Regions from separate parts of the Kosakonia calanthes genome, predicted to be linked through region 2. Evidence: predicted binding sites of a transcription regulator. Region 2 holds the regulator's gene; each other region holds the start of a gene.

Region 1 (3,282 bases), 1.2 Mb from region 2:
CTTACGGCGCTGCTCTTCGGTCAGGATGGCGGCAACCACAGAAACCATATCGACATCGCCTTGCAGATGCGCGGCTTCGTGGAAAGTTTTCGGGTTATCTTCGCGGCACGTTGAACGCAGGTGCGTAAAGTGAATACGGTCGCCGAAAGTCTCAATCATGCGCACCAAATCGTTATCGGCACGCACGCCATAAGAACCGGTGCACATGGTGAAACCGTTATTAACGCTGTCCACCGCCTCTTTCAGCCACTGCATATCTTCAAGGGTAGAAACGATACGTGGCAGGCCAAGGATTGGACGCGGTGGATCATCCGGGTGTACCGCCAGGCGCACGCCCACTTCTTCGGCAACCGCCACAATGGCGCGCAGGAAATAGGCCATGTTCTCGCGCAGTTGCGCTTTGTCGATGCCATCATACTCCGCCAGACGCGCACGGAACTGATCCAGCGTGTAGCCCTCTTCCGCACCCGGCAGGCCAGCGATGATATTGCGCGTTAGCTTTTCAATTTCAGCCGCGCTCATGGCATTAAAATACGCCTGCGCTTGACGCTGCTCTTCTTCGCTGTAATCGGCTTGTGCGCCTTTGCGTTTCAGGATATGCAGCTCGAACGCCGCGAAAGCGATCTGGTCAAAACGCAGCGCTTTCGAGCCATCCGGCAGTTCATATTCAAGGTCGGTACGCGTCCAGTCGAGGATCGGCATAAAGTTGTAGCAGACGGTGTCGATGCCGCAGGTCGCCAGGTTGCGAATGCTTTGCTGGTAGTTGGCAATCCACGTTTCATACTGCCCGGAGTGGGTTTTAATCTCTTCATGAACCGGGATGCTTTCCACCACTGACCAGGTGAGCCCTTTTTCTGCCAGCAGCGCCTGGCGTGCTTTGATCTCCTCAACCGGCCAAACCTGACCGTTCGGAATGTGGTGCAGTGCGGTCACGACGCCTGTCGCGCCTGCCTGACGTACATCATCAAGAGATACCGGATCATTCGGTCCATACCAACGCCAGGTTTGTTCCATCGCTTTTTCCTCAAAAAAAGTTGTTATACCAATACAGATAATACATTGACGACTACCATACATGCTAATTATTGATGGTCAAATCCTGCCGCAACAATGATTGATCCAGCTCACATTCCCCGGATATTTACGGCATACCAATTCTTTTTGCTGTCATATAACTTTACACTGCATGTTGTTAATTATTGGTTAATCAGGTGTATAGAGATGAAAACAATTGCCTCCGTAACGCTTCCGGCAACGGTGCAACAACCTCAGTATGATCGCGCCCTTCTGCGTTCGCGAATTGTGCACTTCGGCTTTGGCGCATTCCATCGCGCGCATCAGGCGCTGTTGACCGATCGGGTGCTGAACGCGAAAGGCGGTGACTGGGGTATTTGTGAAATCAGCCTGTTCAGCGGCGATGTGCTGATGTCGCAATTACGCGAGCAAAATCACCTGTATACCGTGTTGGAAAAAGGCGCGAACGGTAACCAACCCATCATTATTGGCGCAGTCAACGAATGTTTGAACGCCAAACTCGATTCATTGCCCGCAATAATTGAAAAGTTCTGCGAACCGCAAGTGGCGATCGTTTCGCTGACCATCACCGAAAAGGGTTATTGCATTGATCCTGCCAGTGGCAAACTCGATCTGAACCAGCCGCGCATTGCCCACGATCTTCAGCACCCGCAAGAACCCCACTCTGCGCCGGGCATTTTGGTGGAAGCGCTGCATCGCCGCCGTGAACGCGGGTTGCCTCCCTTTACCGTGCTCTCCTGCGATAACATTCCGGACAACGGTCACGTGGTGAAAAACGCCGTGCTGGGCATGGCGCAAACGAGCTCCCCGGAATTGGCGCAGTGGATAGAAAAACACGTCAGCTTCCCGGCAACGATGGTGGATCGCATAGTGCCTGCGGCGACGCAAGAATCCCTTGAGGAAATTGGTGAGGTACTTGGTGTCTCTGACCCGTGTGCCATCAGCTGTGAGCCGTTTATTCAGTGGGTAATTGAAGACAATTTTGTCGCCGGGCGCCCGGAGTGGGAAGCCGCAGGCGCGCAACTGGTGCAGGATGTGCAGCCCTGGGAGCAGATGAAATTACGCATGCTCAACGGCAGCCACTCGTTTCTGGCGTATTTAGGGTATCTGGCTGGTTTTGCGCATATCAACGACTGCATGCAAGACGACGCGTTTCGCGAAGCCGCGCGCCGCCTGATGCTCGACGAGCAAGCGCCTACACTGCGCATCACCGGAGTCGATCTCACCGCCTATGCCGATAGCCTGATTGAGCGTTTCGCGAATCCGGCGCTGAAACACCGGACATGGCAAATCGCCATGGATGGCAGCCAGAAGCTTCCGCAGCGCATGTTGGAAGGGATTCGCGTGCATTTAGCGCGGGAAAGCCACTGGCCGCTGCTGGCGCTGGGCATTGCCGGCTGGATGCGTTATGTCAGCGGCGTCGACGATGCTGGCCAGCCGATTGATATCCGCGATCCGCTGGCGGATAAAATCCACGCCATTGTTGAAACCAGCAGCAGTGAAGAGCGCGTTACCGCCCTGCTGGCGCTGAAGGAAATTTTCGGCAACGACTTGCCGCTCAACCCGGCATTTGTTGATGCCGTCAGCGCGGCATGGCAAAGCATTGAGGCCAACGGCGCGCACGGTGCTGTAAAAAGTGCGCTGAACAATTAACAATTGCTGCGCTTAACGCGGGCGGTAAATGCTATGCACCGTCCGCCCCCTTCTCTTTTTCACCTTTTTTAGCCAGGATTGTGCGTTATTCTCATTATTAAGACGCCTGGAGTCCTTGTGACCAAAACCAACCTCATCACTGGCTTTCTCGGAAGCGGCAAAACCACCTCCATTTTGCATTTGCTGGCCAATAAAGATCCGCAGGAAAAATGGGCGGTGCTGGTCAATGAGTTTGGTGAAATCGGGATTGATGGCGCCTTGCTGGCCGACAGCGGCGCGCTGCTCAAAGAGATTCCCGGTGGCTGCATGTGCTGCGTGAATGGCCTGCCGATGCAGGTCGGCCTGAATACGTTGCTGCGCAAGGGCAAACCTGACCGCCTGTTGATTGAACCGACCGGGCTGGGCCATCCCAAACAGATCCTCGATATGCTTAACGCCGCGGTGTACGAACCGTGGATTGATCTGCGCGCGACGCTCTGCCTGCTCGATCCACGCCAGCTATTAGATGAAAAAGCCCTTACCAATGAAAATTTTCGCGACCAGCTGGCGGCAGCAGACATCATTGTCGCCAACAAGCAGGACCGCGCAACGGCG
Region 2 (3,282 bases):
GCCAATGACTTTGGCCTGTTAGAACAAACCTTTAGCGACTACGGCCAAACCGGCCAGGGCCAGGCGCGCAAATACCTGCACACTTACGATGAAGCCGTCCCCTGGAACCAGGTGCCGGGCACTTTTACGCCCTGGCAACCGTTGCCGGAACCGACCGATGTGCTGTTTTATGAAGGGCTGCACGGCGGCGTGGTGACACCGCAGCATGACGTTGCGCGCTATGTCGATTTGCTGGTCGGCGTGGTGCCGATCGTTAACCTTGAGTGGATCCAGAAACTCATTCGCGACACCAGCGAGCGCGGACACTCCCGTGAAGCGGTGATGGATTCCGTGGTGCGGTCGATGGAAGACTACATCAACTTTATTACGCCGCAGTTTTCGCGCACCCATATCAACTTTCAGCGCGTGCCGACGGTTGATACCTCCAACCCGTTTGCCGCGAAAGGCATTCCTTCACTGGATGAAAGCTTTGTTGTTATTCACTTCCGCAATTTAGAAGGGATCGACTACCCGTGGTTGCTCGCAATGTTGCAAGGTTCATTCATCTCGCATATGGATACGCTGGTGGTGCCAGGCGGCAAAATGGGGTTGGCGATGGAACTGATCATGACGCCGCTGGTACAACGGCTGATGGAAGGGAAAAAGATTATATAGCCCGGACTGCGCCGCCGGGCTGCGTAATCAGGCTTCGATCACTTCGTAGGAGTGGGTGATATTCACCGCTTTTTCCAGCATCAGCGCCACAGAGCAATATTTCTCTGCCGACAGATCAACCGCGCGAGAAACGGCGGCATCTTTCAATGCGTTACCGGTGACGACGAAGTGCAGATTAATATGGGTAAACAGGCGCGGCGCTTCTTCACGGCGCTCTGAGGTCAGTTTCACTTCGCAGTCGGTGACGTTATGACGCCCTTTTTGCAGGATCGACACCACGTCGATTGCGCTGCACCCGCCTGCGGCCATCAGAACCATTTCCATTGGGCTTGGCGCTTTGTCGCCAGAGTTGCCGTCCATCAGAATTTGGTGACCAGAAGCGGACTCACCAAGGAACGTTAACCCTTCAACCCATTTCACACGTGCCTGCATTTTCATCACTCCGGAGTTGCAATTTTCTTTACAGATTACGCGCACATAAGAAAAGCCGCAACGGAAGGCGACCTGCGTCATGCTGAAGCGAGACACCAGGAGACAGGCGTTAAAAGCTATGCTAAAACAGTCTGGATGCTACAGAGATACATTGACGTTACGCATGTACGCAAAGGACATCATACATTAGAGGCCGCAGATGACGCTGACGGTCCACTTCCCGGGATTTGGGAAGCTTTGATTGCAACCCCAGAAACAGGGTTCCCTTACGCCCGGCTTCTGGAGCCAGCTTATAACAGAGGATAACCGCGCATGGTGCTTGGCAAACCGCAAACAGACCCGACTCTCGAATGGTTCTTGTCTCATTGCCATATTCATAAGTACCCGTCGAAGAGCACGCTTATTCACCAAGGTGAAAAAGCGGAAACGTTGTATTACATCGTCAAAGGCTCAGTGGCAGTGCTCATCAAGGATGAAGAAGGTAAAGAGATGATCCTCTCTTACCTCAACCAGGGCGATTTTATCGGTGAACTGGGCCTGTTCGAAGAAGGTCAGGAGCGCAGTGCCTGGGTACGCGCCAAGACCGCCTGTGAAGTAGCCGAAATTTCCTACAAAAAATTCCGTCAGTTGATCCAGGTTAACCCGGATATTCTGATGCGTCTCTCCGCGCAAATGGCGCGTCGCCTGCAGGTGACTTCGGAGAAAGTCGGCAACCTGGCGTTCCTGGACGTTACAGGCCGCATTGCGCAAACGCTGTTGAATCTGGCGAAACAGCCGGACGCAATGACCCACCCTGACGGCATGCAAATTAAAATTACGCGTCAGGAAATTGGTCAGATCGTCGGTTGCTCCCGTGAAACAGTCGGTCGCATTCTGAAAATGCTTGAAGATCAAAACCTGATCTCCGCCCACGGCAAAACCATCGTCGTCTACGGAACACGTTAATCTGCAAAACGGCGCATCGCTTATCCGGTGCGCCGTTTTTCTTTCCCCATGTGGCGCAGGCTGATTTATCACCCCGAGATCAACTACGCACTGCGACAAACGCTGGTGTTGTGTTTGCCTGTGGCGATTGGTTTGCTGGTCGGCCATTTACAACAAGGTCTGCTGTTCTCCCTCGTTCCCGCCTGCTGCAACATTGCCGGTCTTGATACACCCCACAAACGTTTTTTCAAACGCCTGATTATTGGCGGCTCGCTGTTTGCGGGCTGTAGCCTGGCCGTTCAACTACTGCTTGCCGACGATTTTCCCTTGCCGTTGATCCTGACCGTGCTGACGTTGCTGCTCGGCGTAACGGGGGAAATCAGCGCGCTGCATGGGCGTTTATTACCGGCCTCGCTGATTGCCTCTATCTTTACGTTGAGCCTCGCCGGGAATATGCCGGTGTGGGAGCCGCTACTGATTTACGCGCTGGGTACGCTCTGGTACGGGCTGTTTAACTGGTTCTGGTTTTGGATGTGGCGCGAGCAGCCGTTGCGCGAATCGCTCAGTTTGCTCTACCGGCAACTGGCCGATTATTGCGAGGCAAAATATAGCCTGCTGACCCAGCACGCAGACCCAGAAAAAGCCTTGCCGCCGCTGCTGGCCCGCCAGCAAAAAGCGGTAGATTTAATAAGCCAGTGCTACCAGCAGTTGCACATGCTGGCGGCCAATAAAAACAATGATTACAAACGCCTGCTGCGCGTCTTTCAGGTTGCGCTGGATTTGCAGGAGCATATCTCCGTCAGTTTGCATCAGCCTGCTGAAGTGCAAAAACTGGTCGAGCAAACCCACGCCGAGCAGGTTATTCGCTGGAATGCGCAAACCGTCGCCGCTCGCCTGCGCGTGCTGGCGGATGACATTCTTTATCACCGCTACCCGACGCGTTTCACCATGGAGAAACAAATCGGCGCGCTGGAAAAAATCGCCCGTCAGCACCCGGACAACCCGGTCGGGCAGTTTTGCGCCTGGCATTTCAGCCGTATCGCCCGCGTACTGCGTACGCAGCGCCCGCTCTATATTCGCGATCTGATGGCCGAGAAGCAGCGCCGTTTACCGCTTTTCCCGGCGCTGAGAAGTTATCTGTCGCTAAAATCTGCCGCCCTGCGCAATGCCGCGCGCATCAGCGTAATGCTCAGTATCGCAAGCCTAATGGGCAGCGCCCTGAACTTGCCGAAGCCGTATTGGATCATGATGACGGTGATGTTTGTGACGCAA
Region 3 (3,282 bases), 1.4 Mb from region 2:
ACGGAAACTCAGGTCAGAGAAGGGCTGCGTTTTGGTGACGTAATCGCCTTTCGCCGCACCCTGCGGTACCGGTTTTTCCGGCGCTGGCACCACCAGTTCACCGTTACGGCGATCCAGCACAAAGATGTTGCCGGTTTTCGCCGGGGCGTAAATGACCGGTACGGTTTTGCCATTGACATTGATATCCGCCAGCGTCGGCTGAGACGGCATATCCATATCCCACAGGTCGTGGTGTACGGTCTGATAATTCCAGACCAGCTTACCGGTGGTGGCATTCAGCGCAACGATGGAACTGGCGAAACGCTCCTGCTCGGGTGTGCGGTTACCGCCCCAGATATCCGGCGTTGTTACGCCCATCGGCAGATAAACGATATCCAGCTTCGCGTCATACGCCGCAGGAGCCCAGGAGTTCGGCGAGTTAAGGGTGAAGTGGTGTTCATCCGACGGGATAGCGTTAGGATCTTTCGCGCCCGGATCGAAGGCCCACAGCAGCTCGCCTGTATTGATATCGAAACCACGAATCACACCGGACGGTTCACGGGTAGAGAAGTTATCCGTCACTGCACCCGCAATAATAATCACTTTGTCGGTGACAATCGGCGGAGACGTCGGTTCGTACATGCCCGGCGTGGTCACCGGCATGTTGGTTTGCAGGTTCAGAACGCCTTTGTTGGCAAAGCCGTCGCACAGCTTGCCGTTATCTGCGTTAACTGCAAACAGACGGCCATCGTTCACCGGCAGAATAATGCGACGCGGGCAGTTCGCCACCACATCCGGGCTGGCGTTTTCTGCGGTGGCTTCATGGTAGGAAACACCACGGCAAGTCACGTGCTGGAAGCTCGGGTTCGCATTGAGCTGCGGGTCGAAATGCCACTTCTCTTTGCCGGTCGCCGCGTCGAGTGCGAACAAGCGCTGGTGCGCCGTACAGAGGAATAAGGTGTCGCCGACTTTAATGGGGGTCACTTCATTGGTGATTTCACCCGGATCGGTCGGCAATTTCAGATCACCGGTACGGAACACCCAGGCTTCTTTCAGGTTTTTAACGTTATCGGCGTTGATTTGCTTAAGCGGGGAGTAACGCTGGCCTTCCTGGTTACGACCGTAGGCAGGCCAGTCGCTGTCGGCAACCTGGGAAATCGGCGCTGCCGCAGTGGCATCGGCGCTCAGCGTGCCGTTAACTTCTTGCGGATCGTTAAAGCCTGCCCAGGTGAGAATGCCGCCGCTGATCAGCAGGGCAACCACCAGCGCAGCGACTGCGCCGCTGGACGGGACAATCAGTCGACGCCAGACAAACGGCAGAATCAACCAGATACCGAAGAAGACGAGAATATCGCTTCGCGGCGTCAGCGCCCAGAAGTCGAAGCCAACTTCCCAGACGCCCCAAATCATGGTGGCGAGCAGCAGCGCGGCATACAACCAAAGCGCGGTGCGTTTTCCTTTCCAGAGTAACCATGTGACACCCAGCATCACCAGACCGGCGATGGGGTAGTACCAGGAGCCGCCAATGGAAATAAGCCAGACTCCACCGATTAAAAGATACAGCCCGCAAAAGGCTGCAAACAGCGTCGTCAGCGTAATAAGTAGCCGCGACCGTTGAGTTTTAGTTTCTGCCATAAAAAAGACACTCATCAGTTTGTTAATATTTTGATAGCAACTAAGTATAGATGTTAACAACTGTGATCGTCATCACAAATAGAGCTTTATTGCGCAATGCCCACCAGAAATCGTTTTACTGGTATACTGCACGCCTTGCGTTTCAATCACCGGTTTATGTCAACGGTATTGAATGATTTACCATTAAAACCATATGGTTAGTTAAATGAAACACAAAGTTGAAGTGATGATCCCGGAAGCGGAGATCAACGCGCGCGTCGCCGAATTGGGCCGTCAAATCACTGAGCGTTACAAAGATAGCGGCAGCGAAATGGTGCTGGTGGGGCTGTTACGCGGCTCATTTATGTTTATGGCCGACCTGTGTCGTGAAGTGCAGGTTTCCCATGAAGTCGATTTTATGACCGCCTCCAGCTACGGCAGCGGCATGTCGACCACCCGCGATGTGAAAATCCTCAAAGATCTTGATGAAGATATCCGCGGCAAAGACGTGTTGATCGTCGAAGACATTATCGACTCTGGCAATACGCTGTCGAAAGTGCGTGAAATCCTCAGCCTGCGTGAGCCGAAATCACTGGCGATTTGCACCCTGCTGGATAAACCGTCCCGTCGCGAAGTGGACGTTCCTGTCGAATTTATCGGCTTTTCCATTCCGGATGAGTTTGTGGTGGGTTACGGCATTGATTACGCGCAGCGTTATCGCCATCTGCCGTATGTCGGCAAAGTAGTGATGCTGGACGAATAAAAAAATCGGGGCCATTGGCCCCGATAATTATTTGTGGTTGCTGTGCTTCTGGCTCAGATTGGAAACGCCTTGCCGATAGCGCTGTTCCAGCGATTCGCGGTTGGTGGCGGTGACATCCAGGTTGCGAAGCAGACCGTCGTGAATACCGTAAGCCCAGCCGTGGATCGTCACTTTCTGACCACGTTTCCAGGCGGATTGCATGATCGTCGAGTGGCCCAAGTTGTAGACCTGCTCCATCACGTTCAATTCGCAAAGGGTATCAAGACGGCGTTCTGGCGGCATTTCGCCAAGCAGCGAGCTATGTTTAAACCAGATATCGCGAATGTGCAGCAGCCAGTTGTCGATAAGCCCCAGTTCCGGGTTTTCAACCGCGGCTTGCACACCGCCACAGCCGTAGTGACCGCAGATAATGATGTGTTCAACTTCCAGCACATCAACGGCATACTGCACAACCGACAGGCAGTTCAGGTCGGTATGGATGACGAGGTTAGCCACGTTGCGGTGAACAAACAGTTCGCCCGGTTCGAGCCCGGTAAGGCGCTCAGCGGGAACGCGGGAGTCGGAGCATCCAATCCAGAGAAAGCGCGGCTTCTGGGCTTGCGCAAGTGTTTCGAAGAATCCTGGATCTTCTTCCACCAGCATTTTTGACCATAGTGCATTATTGCTGATGAGTGTATCTATGTCTTTCATAGAGGTTAACGACCTGTAACCAAATTAGTGCGTGGCGCTAATATAGGTCAACTCTCCGTCTTTTTAAACCACACATCGAGTGTAAGAAAATAGGTAAGTGATAATTCATGACCATTGCACTGGAGCTTGAGCAGCTTAAAAAAACCTACCCGGGCGGCGTTCAGGCGCTGCGCGGTATTGATTTAAAAGTAGAAGCGGGCGATTTCTACGCGCTTCTTGGGCCGAACGGCGCGGGG

What was found. The regulator CRP, encoded in region 2, controls carbon source genes, mostly activating them, when cyclic AMP is high. The targets are predictions, from matches to a motif close to ATGTGANNNNNNTCACAT.
Region 1: AAEY27_RS07695 (mannitol dehydrogenase family protein) is a predicted target of CRP. The motif match lies at 1,113-1,130, and genes of this name have one in related genera.
Region 3: hpt (hypoxanthine phosphoribosyltransferase) is a predicted target of CRP. The motif match lies at 1,675-1,692, and genes of this name have one in related genera.

What each region holds. Positions count from the first base shown of each region.
Region 1 covers NZ_CP151800.1:1,645,313-1,648,594, reverse strand. Annotated here, with positions in the region: gene uxuA (mannonate dehydratase) at 1-1,014, opposite strand, end outside; gene AAEY27_RS07695 (mannitol dehydrogenase family protein) at 1,222-2,688, shown strand; gene AAEY27_RS07690 (CobW family GTP-binding protein) at 2,806-3,282, shown strand, end outside.
Region 2 covers NZ_CP151800.1:457,322-460,603, reverse strand. Annotated here, with positions in the region: gene AAEY27_RS01935 (phosphoribulokinase) at 1-654, shown strand, start outside; gene AAEY27_RS01930 (OsmC family protein) at 682-1,086, opposite strand; gene crp (cAMP-activated global transcriptional regulator CRP) at 1,399-2,031, shown strand; gene AAEY27_RS01920 (YccS/YhfK family putative transporter) at 2,080-3,282, shown strand, end outside.
Region 3 covers NZ_CP151800.1:3,841,362-3,844,643, reverse strand. Annotated here, with positions in the region: gene AAEY27_RS18085 (glucose/quinate/shikimate family membrane-bound PQQ-dependent dehydrogenase) at 1-1,614, opposite strand, end outside; gene hpt (hypoxanthine phosphoribosyltransferase) at 1,820-2,356, shown strand; gene can (carbonate dehydratase) at 2,384-3,046, opposite strand; gene AAEY27_RS18070 (ABC transporter ATP-binding protein) at 3,154-3,282, shown strand, end outside.